DNA from 2 places in the Micromonospora sp. NPDC049580 genome. Region 1 is predicted to be linked to the other one. Evidence: riboswitches for the same ligand, from Rfam matches in the RefSeq annotation. Region 1 holds a riboswitch; the other holds the start of a gene.
The links. Region 1 has a riboswitch for S-adenosylmethionine ahead of AB0J68_RS12000 (ABC transporter substrate-binding protein). Riboswitches for the same ligand answer to the same signal wherever they lie in the genome.

Region 1 (8,444 bases):
CGGCGCGGGGTGAGCGGGAGTCACCCGAACCGGGTGAACCGGGGGACGCGGGTCAGACGGCCTCGACGAGGCCGCGGACGTAGGCGGCCTGCCCGGCGTGTTGCAGGTCGTCGTCGGCGATGCTGACCAGCCGCACGCCGAGAGTGACCGGCGGGTCCCACGACTCGTCCACCACGCGGTCCAGGTCCGCCGGGCGCAGCCCCGCCAGGAACGATCCGGTACGCGCCGAAACCGCCTCGTAGTAGTCGATCAGCGCCTGCGCGCTCTCCGGGCGCACCTCCGCCACCTGCGCGGGCGTGTGGCCGTAGCCGGTGTTGTGCGGGTCGGCGGTGAGCCCGAACCGCCCCGCCCAGTCCCCGTTGACCCAGATCTGCTCGGCGTCGAGCAGGTCGGCGACGTGGTGGTCCTGGACGCGGGTGAGGTGCCAGACCAGCCACCCGACCGGGTTGGCGCCCTCGCCGGGCGCCCGACGCAGCTGCTCCGGGGTGAGGCCGTCGACCGCCGCGCGGACGAGGTCGGGCAGCCGGTCGTACGTCTCGGTCAGCAGGTCACTCACGTCCACGGGGCACGCCTCCTGGTCGGTTTCCGATCACGGTACCGCCCGACACCGACAGCCAGATCTCGGCCGCTACGGTGATCACGTGGTCGCGGCGCTGGAGCTGTATCTGGACCCGGACGCCACCCGGCGGATCCGGGTGTTGTGGGACGCGTTGGAGGCCGAGGGCGTGCAGAGCATGCGCTCGCTGCTGGAGCAGCGCCACCGCCCGCACGTGTCGCTCGCGGTCGCGCCCCGCTTCGACCCCGAACAGGTCGCCGAGGCGCTGCGCGGAACGGTCGTGGCGGCCCCACTACGACTGGACTTCCAGTACGCGGGGCAGTTCGTCGGACGGGTGCTCTGGCTCGGCCCGGCGCCCACCCCGGAGTTGCTCGCGCACCACCGGTTGGTGCACGGCCGGCTCGCCGCCGCCGGGATCACCCTGGTCGAGCACTACCAGCCGGGGCGCTGGGTGCCGCACTGCACGCTGTCCATGCGGGTGCCGAACACGCTGATGGCCGCCGCGGTGCGCCGCTGCCTGGAGGTGCTGCCGCTGGCGGCGACCGTGGTCGGCGCCGCCCTCACCGACCACGCCCGCGGCATCGCCCATCCGCTGGCCTAGGGTTTGTCAAGGTCCCAGCCGTCCTGGCGGTCGACGCGCCGCCGCGCGGACACGCTCGCCGCCACCGCTGCGGCGAGCGCGATGGATGCCCCGGCCAGCAGCAGCAGACGCGGACCCAGCGGGGCGAGCGCACCGGCCAGCCCGGTCCCGAGCGAGCCGGCGGCCACCTTCAGGGCCGCCGTCGACACGAACACCTGCGTCCGCACGGCGTCCGGCGCGTACGCCGAGCAGCGCCGGCCGGGTCGCCCCGACCTGCGACACGGTGGCCAGCAACACCACTCCCACGGTCGCCCCGGCGTCCGCGCCGCGGGCGAGCGTCGCCGCGACGAGGTAGCGAGGCAGGGCGCCACGTCCGGTGGCGACCCGGACGGCGGTGTCGAGAGATCCGCTCACCTGTACCTCGCTACCCATTCGGCCGGTCGGTGCACCATCGAGGCGAGATGTCCGGTTTGGCGGGCGACAGTCGGGAAACCGAAAACAGGGGGTGCGGATGCGGCCGGGCGTGGGATGGTTCGACGTGGATGCCGTACCGGTGGTGACCCGCGCGAGCGGGCCGCCCGCGGCGGCTTCGACGAGGAGAGGCAGGGCCCATGCAGGCTCAGCGCAGGCCACCGCGCACGGAGCGGAGCCAGACCAGCCACGACCGGACCGGTGGCGGGATGACCGGGGCGGCCACGCCCCTGACCATCTGGGCCGCCGCCGTGCTGCTCGGTCGCATCGGCGCCGGTGACGACGACAGCGAGGACGAGCGGCACATCCTGCGCGGCATCGAGTGAGCCTCGCGCCCCGCTGCTAGAGCCAGCCGCGGCGCTTGAAGACCAGATAGAGGGTTCCGCAGACCAGCAGCATCAGCAGCAGCGCGAACAGGTAGCCGAAGCGCCAGTTCAGCTCCGGCATGTGGACGAAGTTCATGCCGTACACGGTGCCGATGAGCGTGGGGGCGAACAGGATCGCGGCCCACGAGGAGACCTTCTTCAGCTCCTCGTTCTGCGCGTAGCTGGCCGCGGTCAGGCTGCGCATCTCCTCGTTCTGCTGCTGCGAGACGAGTGTGGCGTTGACGGTGAGGATGTTCTGCAGCAGGTGCCGGAACCCGTCCACCCGCTCGACCACCTGGGTGAGGTGGTCGGTCACGTCACGCAGGTAGCGGCGCAGCTCCTCGTCCGTGCCGTAGCTGCCGGCGCCGGTGGCCAACGCGTCGAGCATGGTGAGCAGCGGCCGGGCGGCCCGCTGGAACTCGATGACCTCCCGGCTGAGCCCGTAGATGCGCCGGCTGGCGTTCGGGTCACCCCCGAAGACCTGGGTCTCGATCTCGTCGATGTCGTTCTCCAACCCGGCGACCACCGGCGCGTACCCGTCGACGACCTGGTCGAGGATCGCGTACAGGACCGCCTCGGGCCCCTGGGCGAGCATCGGCGCGTCGGCCTCCATCCGTCGCCGGACCGCGGCCAGGTCGGGGACCTCGCCGTGGCGGACCGTCACCACGAAACCGGGCCCGATGAACAGGTGCAGTTCGGAGAACTCGACCTCCTCCCGCAGGTCGTCGTAGCGGGCGGCACGCAGCACCACGAACAGCGTGTGCCCGTACCGCTCCAGCTTGGGTCGCTGGTGGGCGTTGATCGCGTCCTCCACCGCCAGGTCGTGCAGGCGGAACTCGCGCGCCAGCGAGGAGATCTGGTCGATGTCGGGCCGGTACAACCCGATCCAGGCCATCGCGTCGTCCTGCTCCTGTAGGCAGGAGTACGTCTCGGCGAGGCCGGCCGGCGACGCGATCCGGTGTCCCCGGATGTAGACGGCACTGTCCACCATGCCACCGGCGGGCGGGGGCGGCTCCGGCGGCGGCACGCCGACGCGGGTCTCGTGCTCGTCGAGCTGACGGCCGAAGCCACCACCCGGGCGGAAGCGACGGCCGCCGACCATGACCCGCTCCTTCCCCGGTGGCATCCGATCCGGCGGCCTCCCGGCCCGACCGGACGATTCGGTGCGAGGCGCGCCGGAGGCGCTGCATCCCCCCTGCCCCCGGGCCGAAACCCTCCGACTCGCCGGCCGTCCCCACCCGGTACGGGCGGGTTCGGCGTACCTGGGGACGGGCGCGTGTGGCCGGGCGGATACTCGCGGTGACCATGGGCGGAGGACGGGGGAAGCGCCGGTGCAGGGCAACAGGCGCGCCGGGCGGCTGCGCGGTTGGCTGCTCGACGGCGGTACGGAGCGGGCCGCGCGGCGTTCCGGGCCGGGCGGCCGCCCGCCCGAGGATCGGCACCACCCGTGGTGGAAGGTGATGTGCCTGACCGGTGTCGACTACTTCTCGACGCTGGGCTACCAGCCGGGCATCGCGGCGCTCGCGGCCGGGGCGCTGTCGCCGGTGGCGACGCTGGTGCTGGTGCTGGTGACGCTGCTGGGCGCGCTGCCGGTGTACCGGCGGGTGGCGGTGGAGAGCCCGCACGGTGAGGGCTCGATCGCGATGCTCGTACGCCTGCTGAGCTACTGGCCGGGCAAGCTGTTGGTGCTGGTGCTGCTCGGTTTCGCGGCCACCGACTTCATCATCACCATCACCCTCTCGGCGGCGGACGCGACCGCCCACCTCGACGAGAACCCGTTCTGGCCGAGCGGGCTCAAGGGACACGAGGTGGCCATCACGCTGCTGCTGGTGGCATTGCTGGGCGCGGTGTTCCTCAAGGGATTCGGCGAGGCCATCGGGATCGCCGTCGTCCTGGTCGCGGTCTACCTGGCGCTGAACGCGGTGGTGATCGCCGACGCGCTGTGGCGGGTGGTGACCCACCCGAGCGCGGTCGGGGACTGGACCACCGCGCTGAGCACCGGGCACGGCGATCCCCTGCTGGTGGTCGGGCTGTCCCTGCTGGTGTTCCCGAAGCTGGCGTTGGGCCTGTCCGGTTTCGAGACCGGGGTGGCCGTGATGCCGCACATCCGGGGGGATCGCGAGGACTCGGAGGACCGGCCGCTGGGCCGGATCCGGGGGGCGCGGCGGCTGCTCACCACCGCCGCCGCGACGATGAGCGTCTTTCTGATCACCAGCAGTGTGACCACCACCGTGCTGATCCCGCCGGAGGCGTTCAGGCCGGGCGGGCCGGCGAACGGCCGGGCGCTGGCCTACCTGGCGCACCAGCACCTCGGCGGCGTTTTCGGCACGGTCTACGACCTGTCCACGATCGGGATCCTGTGGTTCGCGGGCGCGTCGGCGATGGCCGGGCTGCTCAATCTCGTACCCCGGTATCTGCCGCGCTACGGTATGGCCCCTACCTGGGCGCGGGCGGTCCGGCCGCTGGTGCTGGTCTTCACCTCGGTGGCATTCCTGATCACGGTGATCTTCTCCGCCAGCGTGGACGCGCAGGGCGGCGCGTACGCCACCGGGGTCCTGGTGTTGATCACCTCGGCGGCGACGGCCGTGACCCTCGCGGCGCGACGACGGCGGCAGCGGGGGCGGATGTACGCCTTCGGGGCCATCGCGCTGATCTTCGTCTACACCACCCTGGCGAACGTCGTGGAACGCCCCGACGGCGTCAAGATCGCCGCGTGTTTCATCGGCGGGATGATCCTGGTGTCGGTGCTGTCCCGGCTCGTACGGGCCTACGAGGTGCGAGTCGACCACGTCGAGCTGGATCCGACCGCCGCCCGGATGATCGACGAGCGTGCCACCCGTCGGATCCGCCTCATCGCGCACGAGCCGGACCGCCGCGACCCGGCCGAATACCGCGCCAAGCTGGCACAGACCATGGCGGACAACGACTTCCCCGACGACAGCGACGTCATCTTCGTCGAGGTCCACGTCACCGACCCGTCGGACTTCGAGACCGAGCTGCCGGTGCGCGGCAGCGTGGCGCACGACAGCTACCCGGTGCTCAGCCTGACCGGCTCCTCGGTGCCCACCGCGCTCGCCGCCCTGCTGTTGGAGATCCGCGACCGGAGCAGGCGACGCCCACACATCTACTTCGAATGGAGCGAGGGTGGCCCGGGTCGCAACCTCCTGCGCTACCTGGCGTTCGGGCAGGGCGCCATCGCCTCGGTCACCCGGGAGATCCTGCGTCGCCAAGAGCCCGACCCGCGCCGCCGGCCGCACGTGCACGCCGGTTGACCTGCCGGTCGAACCGTCACCGGTGGTGAGCGTGGTCATAACGGCTGGACGATCCACAGGTGGGAGCTGCTAGCCTCGGCGCAGGTCATGAGTGCCAGCGCGAAGCCCCGGCTCGCTGGCCGGCAACCCTCCTCCGCGGTGGGGTGCCCCGGGTGAAGACCAGGCACCGGCAGGACGCCGGCGCAAGCGTGGCCTGGCACCCAGGTCAGCAACAGACCCGGGAGACCGTATGCGCATTCTCAGCCCCACGCCACCGGCCGGTCGGCTCACGCCGCCCCTGACCCGGCGTCGCCACGTGGACCTGATGCGAATGTGCAGCGCGGCGTGTAACCACCACCCCACGCGCTAACCCCTCCCCTCCCCTCCCTCCCCCGGGCGCACCACGCCCACCCCACCCTCGCGTCGATCATGACGTTGTTGCCCGCCCGACCGGCGTGTCGGGGCAACAACTTCACGATCGACCGGGTCGACACACCCTTTTGGAGACACCCGTGCGATTTTCTTCTGGCTTGAGCCGTGCCGTTGCCGTTGGGGCGGCCCTTGTGGTTGCCGGCGCGCTGACCGCCTGCGGCACCGACGACGCCTCGAACGACACCGCCGGCAATCCGTACGGCCTGGCGCAGGCCGGCGTGCTGCGGGCCGGCACGCTGACCGACGCCCCACCGAACGTGTACCTCAAGGACGGTAAGTTCACCGGCTTCGACAACGACCTGCTGACCGCGGTCGCCGGCAAGCTCGGCCTGAAGGTCGAGTTCGTCGGCACCGACTTCTCCGCGCTGCTCTCCCAGGTCAACAACCACAAGTTCGACGTCGGCAGCTCCTCGATCACGATCACCGAGGCGCGGAAGAAGACAGTCGACTTCGGCAACGGCTACGACTTCGGCTACTTCGGGCTGGACGTGCCGGCCGGCTCGCCGATCACCGGGTTCGACCAGCTCGCCGGCAAGCGGGTCGTGGTGGTGCAGGGCACCGTCCAGGACGACTACGCCACCGGCAAGCAGCTCGACCCGGTGCGGGTGCCGGACTACAACGGCGCGCTCAACCAGCTCAAGGCGGGCACCGCCGACGCGTGGATCGCCCCGGCGGAGATCGGCGAGAAGTCGGCCGCCGACAGCAACGGCAAGATCACCGTGGCGGCCAAGCAGCTCAGCCCGGCGCCGACCGCGTACGCCGTGGCCAAGGGCAGCGACAAGCTGCGCGAGGCGCTGAACAAGGGCCTCGACGAGGTGATCGCCGACGGCACCTGGAGCCGGTTGCAGGCCCAGTACTACCCGGGCCGCCCGATCCCGGCGGACTTCACCCCGGGCAGCGGCACCGTGGCGGCGCCGTCGGCGTCGGCGTCGGCCGCGTCCTGAACCGGTGACGAGCGAGCGGGGCGGTAGGAGAGGCGACCGATGGATCCGTTGAGCACCCTGTGGGAGACCTTCTTCGACGCCGACGCGATGCGCGAGGCGCTGCCCGAGATGCTGACCGTCGGGCTGCCCAACACGCTGATCCTGGCGGTCTCCGCCGCCCTGCTCGGGACGGTGTTCGGCCTGCTGCTGGCCGTGGCCGGCATCTCCCGCAGCCGGTGGCTGCGCTGGCCGGCCCGCGTCTACACCGACGTCTTCCGAGGGCTGCCGGCCGCGGCGACGATCCTGCTGATCGGCGTCGGGCTGGCACCGTTCGGCATGCAGGTCTGGGGACCGGACCCGTACCCGCTGGGCATCCTCGCGCTGTCGCTGATCGCGGCGGCGTACATGGGGGAGATCTTCCGCTCCGGCATCCAGTCGGTGGAGGCGGCCCAGTTGGAGGGCGCGCGGGCACTCGGCTTCTCCTGGGCCGACGCGATGCGGCTGGTGATCATCCCGCAGGGCATCCGGCGGGTGCTGCCCGCCTGGGTCAACCAGCTCATCGCGCTGATCAAGGACTCCAGCCTGGTCTACTTCCTCGGCCTGGTGGCCAGCCAGCGGGAGCTGTTCCGCATCGGGCAGGACTATGCGGCCACCACCGGCAACGAGTCCGCGTTGCTGCTCGCCGGGCTCTTCTACCTGGCGTTGACCGTCCCGCTGACGCACGTCGTGAACGCGATCGACCGGCGGTTGCGCCACGGCCGGCCGGCCACCGCACCCGCCGACGACGAGGACGAGGACGACCCGGCGCTGACCGGGGCCCCGGAAGGAGACCGGCGATGACCACCACCGCGACCACCACCTCGGTCAGCCTCCAGGCGCGCGACGTCCACCTGGCCTTCGGGCCGAACCGCGTGCTGCGCGGCGTCGACCTGACCGTGCAGCGCGGTGGGACGGCCTGCGTGATCGGGCCGTCCGGGTCGGGGAAGTCCACTCTGCTGCGTACCCTCAACCGGCTCATCGAGCCCGACCGCGGCGACGTGCTGCTGGACGGGCGCAGTGTCCTGCGCGACGATCCGGACGCGCTGCGCCAGCGGGTGGGCATGGTCTTCCAGCAGTTCAACCTCTTCCCGCACATGAGCGTGCTGCGCAACGTCACCCTGGCGCTGCGCCGGCTGCGCAAGCTCGGCGAGGACGAGGCGGTGGCCGTCGCCCGCGCCCAGTTGGAGCTGGTGGGGCTCGCCGGCAAGGCCGATGCCCGGCCGGCGCAGCTCTCCGGTGGTCAGCAGCAGCGGGTGGCGATCGCCCGGGCGCTGGCGCTGCGGCCCGAGGTGATGCTCTTCGACGAGGCCACCTCGGCGCTCGACCCGGAACTGGTCAAGGGGGTGCTCGGGGTGATGGCCGACCTGTCCGCCGCCGGAATGACGATGGTGGTGGTCACCCACGAGATGGGCTTCGCCCGGCACGTCGCCGACACCGTCGCCTTCATGGACCGGGGTGTGGTGCTGGAGGCCGGCCCGCCGGAGAGGATCTTCGAGGGCGCCGAGCATCCCCGGCTCCGCCGCTTCCTCGCCCAGGTGCTCTGAGACGACCGCTCAGCCGGCCTGGAGGCGCAGGTGCACCGCGAACACCTTCAGGTCGCCGAGCAGCTCCAGGATGGCGTTGCGGTACGCGACCGACGCCCACAGGTGCAGCTCCTCGTCGTCCAGCCCGCCGAACGCCAGCGAGAGCGCCTTGCGCCGGCGCCGGTCGAGCACCTTGTGCGGGCGGGTGAGCAGGTCGCCCTCCCGGCGCAGCGCCTGAAGGTAGGCGGCCACCGCCTCCTGGTAGTGCCGCCCGGCGACCCGCTCCAGCAGGGTGAACTCGAAG
Region 2 (8,444 bases), on a different contig from region 1:
CACGCCGATCACGATCAGCCGCCAGCACCAGGCGGCGGCGATCCGCAGCCCGTGCGGCACGTCGGCGTCGTCCCGGCTGGACGTCGAGCTGTGCAGGTCCACCGGAGGCTCCGCGCCGACGACCGTGGCCTTCGCCGGAGCGGCGGGCCCGGGAACGGCCGGCGAGGCCACCCCGGCCGTCTCCGGCGCGTCGCTCGGCGTCTCCTGAGCCGCGCGAACCGACTCCTGTCCTGACCGGTAGGCGCGGCGCAGCCGCCCGCGTACCCGCTCGAAGCGGCTCAAGCGCACCTCCTGGCAGAAGAGTCGTCCGCCCACGGCGACAGGTCGGACAGCATACGTCCGTTCCCCACACCGTAGGGCAGTTCCGCCACACAATGCCCCGGACGGCCAGGGACGTAACCACCAGCGGCCGGTCCCCCGCGACACGGTAGCGTCTGCCCCGTGACCGCCGACCAGGATTTCGACTCCGGCCTGCCGATCCGCCTGCTGCACGACCGCGTGCTGGTACGCATGGACGGCAGCGAGGGCGAGCGCCGTTCCACCGCTGGCATCGTCATCCCGGCTACCGCCGCGGTCGGCAAGCGCCTCGCGTGGGCCACCGCCGTCGGCGTGGGGCCGAACGTCCGCGCCATCGTCTCCGGCGACCGGGTGCTCTTCGACCCGGACGAGCGTTCCGAGGTCGAGCTGCACGGCCGCGGGTACGTGCTGCTGCGGGAGCGCGACGTGCACGCCGTGGCCGCCGAGCGGGTCGAGAACGACTCCACCGGCCTCTATCTCTGACGCACCTCCCCTGGCCAGCGGGCGCCACCGCGCCGTTTGCCAGCCCGTGGCGTGGGAAGCCAGCCGGCGACCGTGGGCCCTGGGGAGGGACGATGCCGGTATTCGTGAAGAAACTGCTGGCCTGGGGCAGCGTCGCGTTCCTGATCTACTTCATGGCGTTCCGGCCGGACGGGGCCGCGCAGATGTTCAAGGGGATCGGAGCCGCGCTGATGGCGATGGCGCAGGGGCTCGGTGACTTCCTCACCACCCTGATGACCTGACCCCCGCCAGCGCCCGTCAGGAGTGACCGGGCGGCCACGGCGCCGGGGGGCGCAGGCCGTGCCAACCGGGCGGCGCGTAGCCCATGGGGGGCGGCGGCGGGGCGAGCACCACCGGGATCGGCACGACCGGCTCGTCGGGCGCTTCCACCGGCCGCTGCGTACCGTCCGGGAACCGCAGGTGGTAGCGGCTGCCGTCCCAGACACCCACCGGCGCCTGCGGGTCACGCCCCACGAAGAACGACCGGTGCGCGGTGATGGCCTCCAGCAGTTGCCGTTCCTCGGCAACCGCCCGCTCCCGGTCGGCGGGCTTACGGTCCAGACCACGAAGCGTCCCGTCGCGCAGCAGGGCCAGCCGCGTCGCGGCGAGCTGGTACCCGCGCATCGCCCGCACCCCGGCGTCGCCGGCGACCCGGCGTGCCCAGCTGCGGGCCGCGTGCCGGCGGCCCAGGCTGCTCAGGGCGGCCACCTCGGGCGGGCTCAGCCAGCCGGCGCGCACGTAGTCGGGCAGGGTCCGCTCGGTGAGCCGCCCCTCCCAGGCGCGCAGCCACACGGCCAGCCCGACCGTGCCGAAGAACACCGGCACCATCAGGCCCAGGAAGCCGTACAGCATGATCACCGCTTCGCCGGTGGCCTGGGTCAACGTCGGCAGCAGGTTCCACGTGCCGTGCAGCATCATCGCCAGCAGCAGGCCGGCGATGGGGGCGAGCACGCGGACCCGCCGGTCGGCCGTGCGCGAGGCGACACCGAGCCCGACACCTGTCATCGAGGTGAAGAGCGGATGGGCGAACCCGAACAGGAGGATCCGCACGATGAAGATGGCGATCACCTGCTGGGTGCCGGTCGCCGGGCCGTACCGGTCGGCGCCAGCCGCATAGCCGTACCCGCCCAGGTAGAGGATGTTCTCCACCATCGCGAAGCCGACCGCGGAGAGCCCGCAGTAGACCAGGCCGTCGGTTATCCCGGACCACTCCCGACGCCGGAACACCAGCAGCAGGATCGGACCGAGGGCCTTGGTCAGCTCCTCGATGAACGGCGCCACCAGCACGCCGGTCAGCGCCTCCGGCAGCCCCCAGTCGGCGAACCGCCCGGCGGCGAACTCGTTCACCTTCAGCGAGGCGGCGGTGGAGACGAACGCGCCCCAGGCGAAGCAGAAGATCAGGTATTTCAGCGGTTCCGGCTCGTACCGGTCGAGCCAGAGGAAGCAGGCGACCAGCACCGGCACCGGCAGGATCGCGGCGACCACCCCGATGAGCAGCGCGTCGAGGCCCAGCGACTGGCCGAGGGTGATGACCATGAAGACCGCGCACGCCGCGATGAACAGCACCACCCCGGCCAGCACCAGGAACCGCAGCCAAACCAGTCGGCGCGGCGGCATCCGGGGCGCCGCGACGACAGCCGGATCGGCGGGCGTGGGCGGCGACGGCAGGGGTGCACCGGGCGGGGTGTCGGCCATGCGGTCAGCGTAGCCATCCCCCGCCGGCTGGTCCGGTCGCATCCACAGCCGCTATGCTGCCGGCAGGTCACGAGCGCCAGCGTCAAGCCCCGGCTTGCTGGCCGGCAACCCTCGTCGAGTTCGCGGTGGGGTGCCCCGGGTGATGACCGGGCCCAGCCCGATCGGCGTGCTGGGCAAGCGCGGACCCCGTCCCGACACCGCACCCGGGGTCCCTGACCCCGGAGGTTCCGGCGTGTCCGTCACCCTCGTACCCTCGCTGCCCGCCCTGCCCACCGTCGCGCCCAGCCCGTTGGCGCCGCTCGACGTGCTCGGCGTACCCGGCGAGATCAACCTCGACTACGCGGCCACCGCGCCGTGCGCGCGGGCCGCGGCCGACGCGGTGACCGAACTGCTTCCCTGGTACGCCAGCGTGCACCGCGGCGCGGGAGCGCTGTCGCGGCGCTGCACCCTGGCCTACGAGCGGGCCCGGCAGACGGTCGGCGACTTTTTCGGCGCCCGCGCCGACGACCACGTGATCTTCACTCGGAACACCACAGACGCTCTCAACCTGCTGGCCCGGGCGCTGCCCGTCGGCACGACAGTCGTCACCTTCGCGGGCGAGCACCACGCCAACCTGCTGCCCTGGCCCCGCGGCTCGGTGCGCCTGTCGGTACCCGCCGACCCGGCCGGGGCGGTACGCGCTCTCGCCGCCGCCCTCACCGAGCTGCGCCGCGACAGCAACCCCGCGCTGCCGGTGCTGGTCGCCGTGACCGGGGCGAGCAACGTGACCGGGGAGCTGTGGCCGGTCGCCGAGCTGGCCCGGGTGGCCCACCGGCACAACGCCCGGATCGTCCTCGACGCCGCACAGCTCGCGCCGCACGCCCCGGTCGACCTGCACACGCTCGACGTGGACTACCTGGCCGTCTCCGGCCACAAGCTGTACGCCCCGTTCGGCGCGGGTGTGCTCATCGGCCGGGCGGACTGGCTGGACGCCGCCGCGCCGTACCTGGCCGGTGGCGGTGCCACCAGCCACGTCGGGCCAGCGACCCACGATGTGACCTGGGCGAACGGCCCGGCCCGACACGAGGGCGGCACTCCGAATCTGCTGGGCGCGGTGGCGCTGGCGGCGGTGTGCGCGGCGCTGGCCGACGCCGACCGGGTCGCGCTGGCCGCCCGTGAGCAGGCGCTGCTGGCCCGGCTGCGCGCCGGCCTCGCCGCCCTGCCGCACGTGGTGGAGTTGCGCACGTTCGGCCCCGACGCGCCCCGGGTCGGCATCGTCTCGTTCGTGGTCGCCGGCTGGGACTCCGCAGAGGTGGCCGAGGCCCGGACCGTGCGCCTGCTGCTCGCGCTCAGCCGACGGGCGGGGCGGTGGGTGGCTTCGGCGCCTCGCCCGGCTCGGCCGGTTCGCCGACCGGCCGTTCCTGCTCCCCGAAGGCCGTCCGGATCCACCGGTTCGCCTCCTCCTGCTCGACACCGGAGGCCACCAGCAGGTCACTCGCCGTGGTCCGGATCTGGGCGATCACGACACTGCCGGAGAAGCCGACTCCCGCCCCGTACGCCCGGCCGGCCTCGCTGACGGCCCGCAGCGAGCGCTCCCGTGCCTTCTGCGGCTCCTCGCCCGCCGCGAACTCGTGCTTGAGCAGCCGGACCGACTCGGCGAGGTGGCGGATCGCGTCCGGCATCGGGTCCGGCACCGGCTCGTCGTCCTCGATCAGGGTGACGGACCGGCGGATCAGCGTGCCGCTGTTGCGCATCGCGCGGTCGATCGGGTCGGCCGCCTCCGCGTAGTGGATCAGCTCGCCGCGGCGGTGCCAGCGGGCCGGCGACAGGGTGGCCGTCTCCTTCGCGCCCTCGATCGCCTCGCCCAGGGTGGCCAGCTCGTCCTTGTTGTTGCGCAGCCGCTCCAGCGCCCGCTGGATGCCGGCCCGGTCCCGGTCGCGCAGCCCGTCGGCGGTGGCGTCGAGCTGGGCGGCGAGCAGGTCCAGCGCCGGGCGGGCCGCCCGGTTGATCACCCGGAGCGGGTTCAGCGGCAACAGGACCGCCGTCACCAGCAACGCGATGCCGCCGCCGAGAAACGCGTCGACGAAGCGCGGGATCTCCAGGTTCTGGGTGGACGGGCTCAACGTCACGATCAGCACCGCCGTGGCCGCCGCCTGGATGACGATGGCCACGCTCGCCCCGGCGAAGATGGTGAGCAGGATCGCCACCGTGACCACCAGGCCGAGCTGCCACGCGCCGGTGCCGAGGAAGTAGATCAGGAGGTCGCCGACGAACACCCCGACGCCCACCCCGACGATCAGCTCGACGGTCCGGCGGAACCGTTGCCCGACCGACGCGGCAAGCGTGCCGACCGCGGAGATCGGCGCGAAGACCGGTTGCGGATTGCCGAGCACCTTGTGCGAGATGAGGTACGCCAGACCGGCCGCCAACCCGGCTTGGACGGCCAGCCCACCCGCCATCCGCACCCGGTGCAGCCGGTCGTGCAGGGTGGCCCGGCCGCGGTGCCGCAGTTGCTCGGTGGCCTCGGCGATGCGCGCCCCGTCGACGTCCACCAGGCCCTCACGCAGCGGGGTACGCCGCACCATCGGAGGTCTTCTGTCCCGGGCCACCGCCATGGGCGCGACTACCCGTGGCGGGCCCCCTGAATCCTCCCGCCCGCGTGCGGCGCACGGATGCGGCAGACTCGGGCGGTGGCCGATCTGCTGGACCGGTGGCGGGCGGCGGCCCGCGACGCCGGGGCGGGACCCGACGAGCGCTCCACCCGGGCCGGGGAGGAGCTGCTCGCCCGGTGGCGGGAGCCGCACCGGCACTACCACACGGTGGCGCACCTGAGCGTCGTCCTCGATGTGGTGGACCGGCACGCCGCGCTGGCTGACCGGCCCGACCTGGTCCGGTTGGCCGCCTGGTGCCACGACGCGGTCTACGACCCGCGGGCCCCGGGCGACACCAACGAACGGGACAGCGCCGCGCTGGCCGGGAACCTGCTCACCGGGCTCGGAGTGCCGGCGCCCGCGGTGGCCGAGGTGCGCCGGCTGGTCCTGCTCACCGCCGGGCACGCCGTGGCGCCCCGCGACCGGAACGGCGCCCTGCTCTGCGACGCGGACCTCGCCGTGCTGGCCGGGCCGCCGGCCGCCTACGACCGCTACGCGGCGGCGATCAGGCGGGAGTACGCGCACGTGCCCGAGTCGGCCTTCCGAGCTGGACGGGCCACCGTGCTCACCGGGCTGCTGGCGCTGCCCGCGCTGTTCCGGCTGCCGCCGCTCGCCGACCGGTGGGAGCGGCCGGCCCACGACAACCTGCGCCGTGAGCTGGCCGCACTCACCGGGCCGCCGACGATCCCGGCGTGACCAGGTGTTTCGGGCGACGCAGTCCGGCGTCGCGCAGCAACCGGACGAGTTCCCGGCTCGGCACCACCCGGGCCCCGAGCCACACCGCCGCCGCGAACCGGTCGGCCGGGATGTCGTAGTGGTCCCGGTCGAAGCCGCGCCGGGGTGCGCCCAGCGCCTCGGCGAAGGCGTGCAACTCGGCGTAGGAGACGTCGCTGATCAGGTGCGACCAGAGTCGACCGCGCCACGGCCAGGCCGGCCGGTCCAGGTAGAGCATGGTGCCCAAGCTAGCCCGCGTTGATGATCGGTGGTCGGCGACCTAGCCTCGGCGGCATGGCCCCCACCGGACTTCTCGACGACCTGCGCGCCGCTCTGGGCGAGAACGCCGTGCTCACCGACCCGGACCTGCTACGCCTGCACCAGCGCGACGAGGCCGACCTCTGCGCCGCCGGCGTCCCCCTCGTGGTGACCCGCCCGCGCAGCACCGAGCAGGTGGTGGCGGTGATTCGGGCGGCGGCCCGGCACGGCGTACCGGTGGTGCCGCAGGGCGCGCGGACCGGGCTGGCCGGCGCGGCGAACGCGGTGGACGGTGCGGTGGTGATCAGCACCGTCGCGATGGACGAGATCCGGGAGATCGACCCGGTGGGCCGTATCGCGGTGGTCCAGCCCGGCGTGGTCAACGCCGCGCTCGCCGCGGCGGTCGCCAAGCAGGGTCTCTGGTACCCGCCGGACCCCGGCTCCTGGGAGTCGTCCACGATCGGCGGCAACGTGGCCACCAACGCCGGCGGCATGTGCTGCGTGAAGTACGGCGTGACCACCGAGTACGTGCTCGGCCTGGAGGTGGTGCTCGCCTCCGGCGAGGTGCTGCGCACCGGGCGGCGTACCGCCAAGGGGGTGGCCGGCTACGACCTGACGCGGCTCTTCGTCGGCTCGGAGGGCACCCTCGGGGTGATCACCGAGGTGACCGTGGCGCTGCGGCCGGCCCCGGCCGACTCGCTGACCCTGGTGGCGGTCTTCGGCTCCACGGCGGCGGCCGGCACGGCGGTGGCCCAGATCGCCGCGCGGGGCCTCACGCCCAGCATGCTGGAACTGCTGGATCAGACCCACCTGCGGGCGATCGAGGCGTACCAGCCGATGGGGCTGCGGACCGACGCGCAGGCCCTGTTGCTGGCCGCCGCCGACACCGGCAGCCGGGCGGGCGACGACCTGGCGGCCCTGGCGCAGGTGTGCGAAGCGGCCGGCGCCGAGGAGGTCTACGCGGCCACCGACGCGGTGGAGGCGGCGGCGTTGTTGCAGGCTCGCCGCCTCGCCCACCCGGCGATGGAGAAGTTCGCCGCCGACACCCACCCCGGTGGCAGCGGTGGCCTGGTGATCGACGACGTGGCGGTGCCGCGGGGCGCGCTCGCCGCGCTGCTGGACGGGGTGGCCCGGATCGCGGCGGACTGCGACGTGCCGATCGGTGTGGTGGGGCACGCCGGGGACGGCAACATGCACCCGAACATCGTCGTCGACCGCGCCGACCCGGCGAGCGTTGAGCGGGGCCGGCGGGCGTTCGACGAGATCATGCGGCTCGGTCTCGACCTGGGCGGCACCTGCACCGGCGAGCACGGGGTGGGGCTGCTCAAGCGGGACTGGCTGGCGGCCGAGATCGGCCCGGTCGGCGTCCGGGTGCACCAGGCCATCAAGGCGGCACTGGACCCGGCCGGCCTGCTCAACCCGGGCAAGGTGCTCTGAGGGGCTGCTTCAGCCCTTGACTTCGGCGGGCGTCGCCTGGGTGAGCAGCAACAGGACCTCCCCCGCCACCGCCGGGCGTTCCTCACCCGGGCAGTCCTGCGAGGTGATCAGCCCGGACGAGGTGAGCAGGCTGGACGTCAGCGCGTCGATACAGGTGGTCCGGTACCGCCGGACCTGGTCGGTCTCCTCGGCGAGCCGGGGGTCGGCGAGCAGCACCTGAAGGCGTTCGGTCTGCTCCGCGGCCAGCCTGCCCCGGGAGGTGACTCCGTCGCCGGCACAGTCGAGGCACTGCCACGAGCCGTCCCGCTCGACGCTCAACGTGCGCAGCGGGGCGTCGGCGCCGAGCCGTTGGATCAGGCTGACCTGGCCCGCGGCGACCGTCGTCGGGATCTCGGGTGCCGGCACACCGGCCGCCGAGCCGGCCGGCGGTTGGGCGACCGGCGTCTCGGCGTCATCGCGGCCGAAGAGCGAACACCCGGCCAGGGCGACGGCGAGCACCAGGGCAAGCAGCGGGGTGAGGAGACGGGGGCGCGCGCGGTACAGCACGCGCGGAAACCTACCCCACCGTAGGTAGCGTTCGAAACCACCATCCGGGCCGGTATCGATAGTTACCACCCGGTAACGTCACTTTTCGGTCCTCGTGGCGTGGGGCGCAGCTCCGCCTGGTCGTCGTCACCCCGATCCGCCGCGTAACCCCGTACGTCCGGTACGCCGAGTCTGGCCGCGTCCGCCCCGGCGTCGTCCGGCATCAGTTGGGACTGCCGCTCCGCCTCCACCCGCGCGCGGTAGTGCTCGACCTCGCGGGCGCTCCTCGCCGCGTCCCACCCGAGCACCGCACCCATCAGCTCGGCGGTGTGCTCGGCCGACTCCAGGCCACGGTGGCTGGTCTCGAAGGAGATCCGGGTCCGTCGG

Region 2: linked by a shared signal. The riboswitch ahead of AB0J68_RS15570 (aminotransferase class V-fold PLP-dependent enzyme) and the one ahead of AB0J68_RS12000 (ABC transporter substrate-binding protein) in region 1 are both predicted to bind S-adenosylmethionine.

What each region holds. Positions count from the first base shown of each region.
Region 1 covers NZ_JBFAPG010000105.1:4,441-12,884, forward strand. Annotated here, with positions in the region: gene AB0J68_RS11970 (DUF664 domain-containing protein) at 53-562, opposite strand; gene AB0J68_RS11975 (2'-5' RNA ligase family protein) at 642-1,157, shown strand; gene AB0J68_RS11980 (hypothetical protein) at 1,154-1,363, opposite strand; gene AB0J68_RS11985 (hypothetical protein) at 1,748-1,933, shown strand; gene corA (magnesium/cobalt transporter CorA) at 1,950-3,074, opposite strand; gene AB0J68_RS11995 (amino acid transporter) at 3,304-5,244, shown strand; SAM riboswitch class IV at 5,328-5,439, shown strand; gene AB0J68_RS12000 (ABC transporter substrate-binding protein) at 5,754-6,599, shown strand; gene AB0J68_RS12005 (amino acid ABC transporter permease) at 6,639-7,418, shown strand; gene AB0J68_RS12010 (amino acid ABC transporter ATP-binding protein) at 7,415-8,161, shown strand; gene AB0J68_RS12015 (hypothetical protein) at 8,171-8,444, opposite strand, start outside.
Region 2 covers NZ_JBFAPG010000161.1:1,165-9,608, forward strand. Annotated here, with positions in the region: gene AB0J68_RS15550 (AI-2E family transporter) at 1-282, opposite strand, end outside; gene AB0J68_RS15555 (co-chaperone GroES) at 442-780, shown strand; gene AB0J68_RS15560 (hypothetical protein) at 873-1,040, shown strand; gene AB0J68_RS15565 (PrsW family intramembrane metalloprotease) at 1,057-2,535, opposite strand; SAM riboswitch class IV at 2,559-2,679, shown strand; partial or broken gene AB0J68_RS15570 (aminotransferase class V-fold PLP-dependent enzyme) at 2,759-3,790, shown strand; gene AB0J68_RS15575 (FUSC family protein) at 3,822-5,057, opposite strand; gene AB0J68_RS15580 (metal-dependent phosphohydrolase) at 5,163-5,819, shown strand; gene AB0J68_RS15585 (DUF4031 domain-containing protein) at 5,791-6,075, opposite strand; gene AB0J68_RS15590 (FAD-linked oxidase C-terminal domain-containing protein) at 6,132-7,532, shown strand; gene AB0J68_RS15595 (hypothetical protein) at 7,542-8,078, opposite strand; gene AB0J68_RS15600 (glycerol-3-phosphate dehydrogenase/oxidase) at 8,141-8,444, opposite strand, start outside.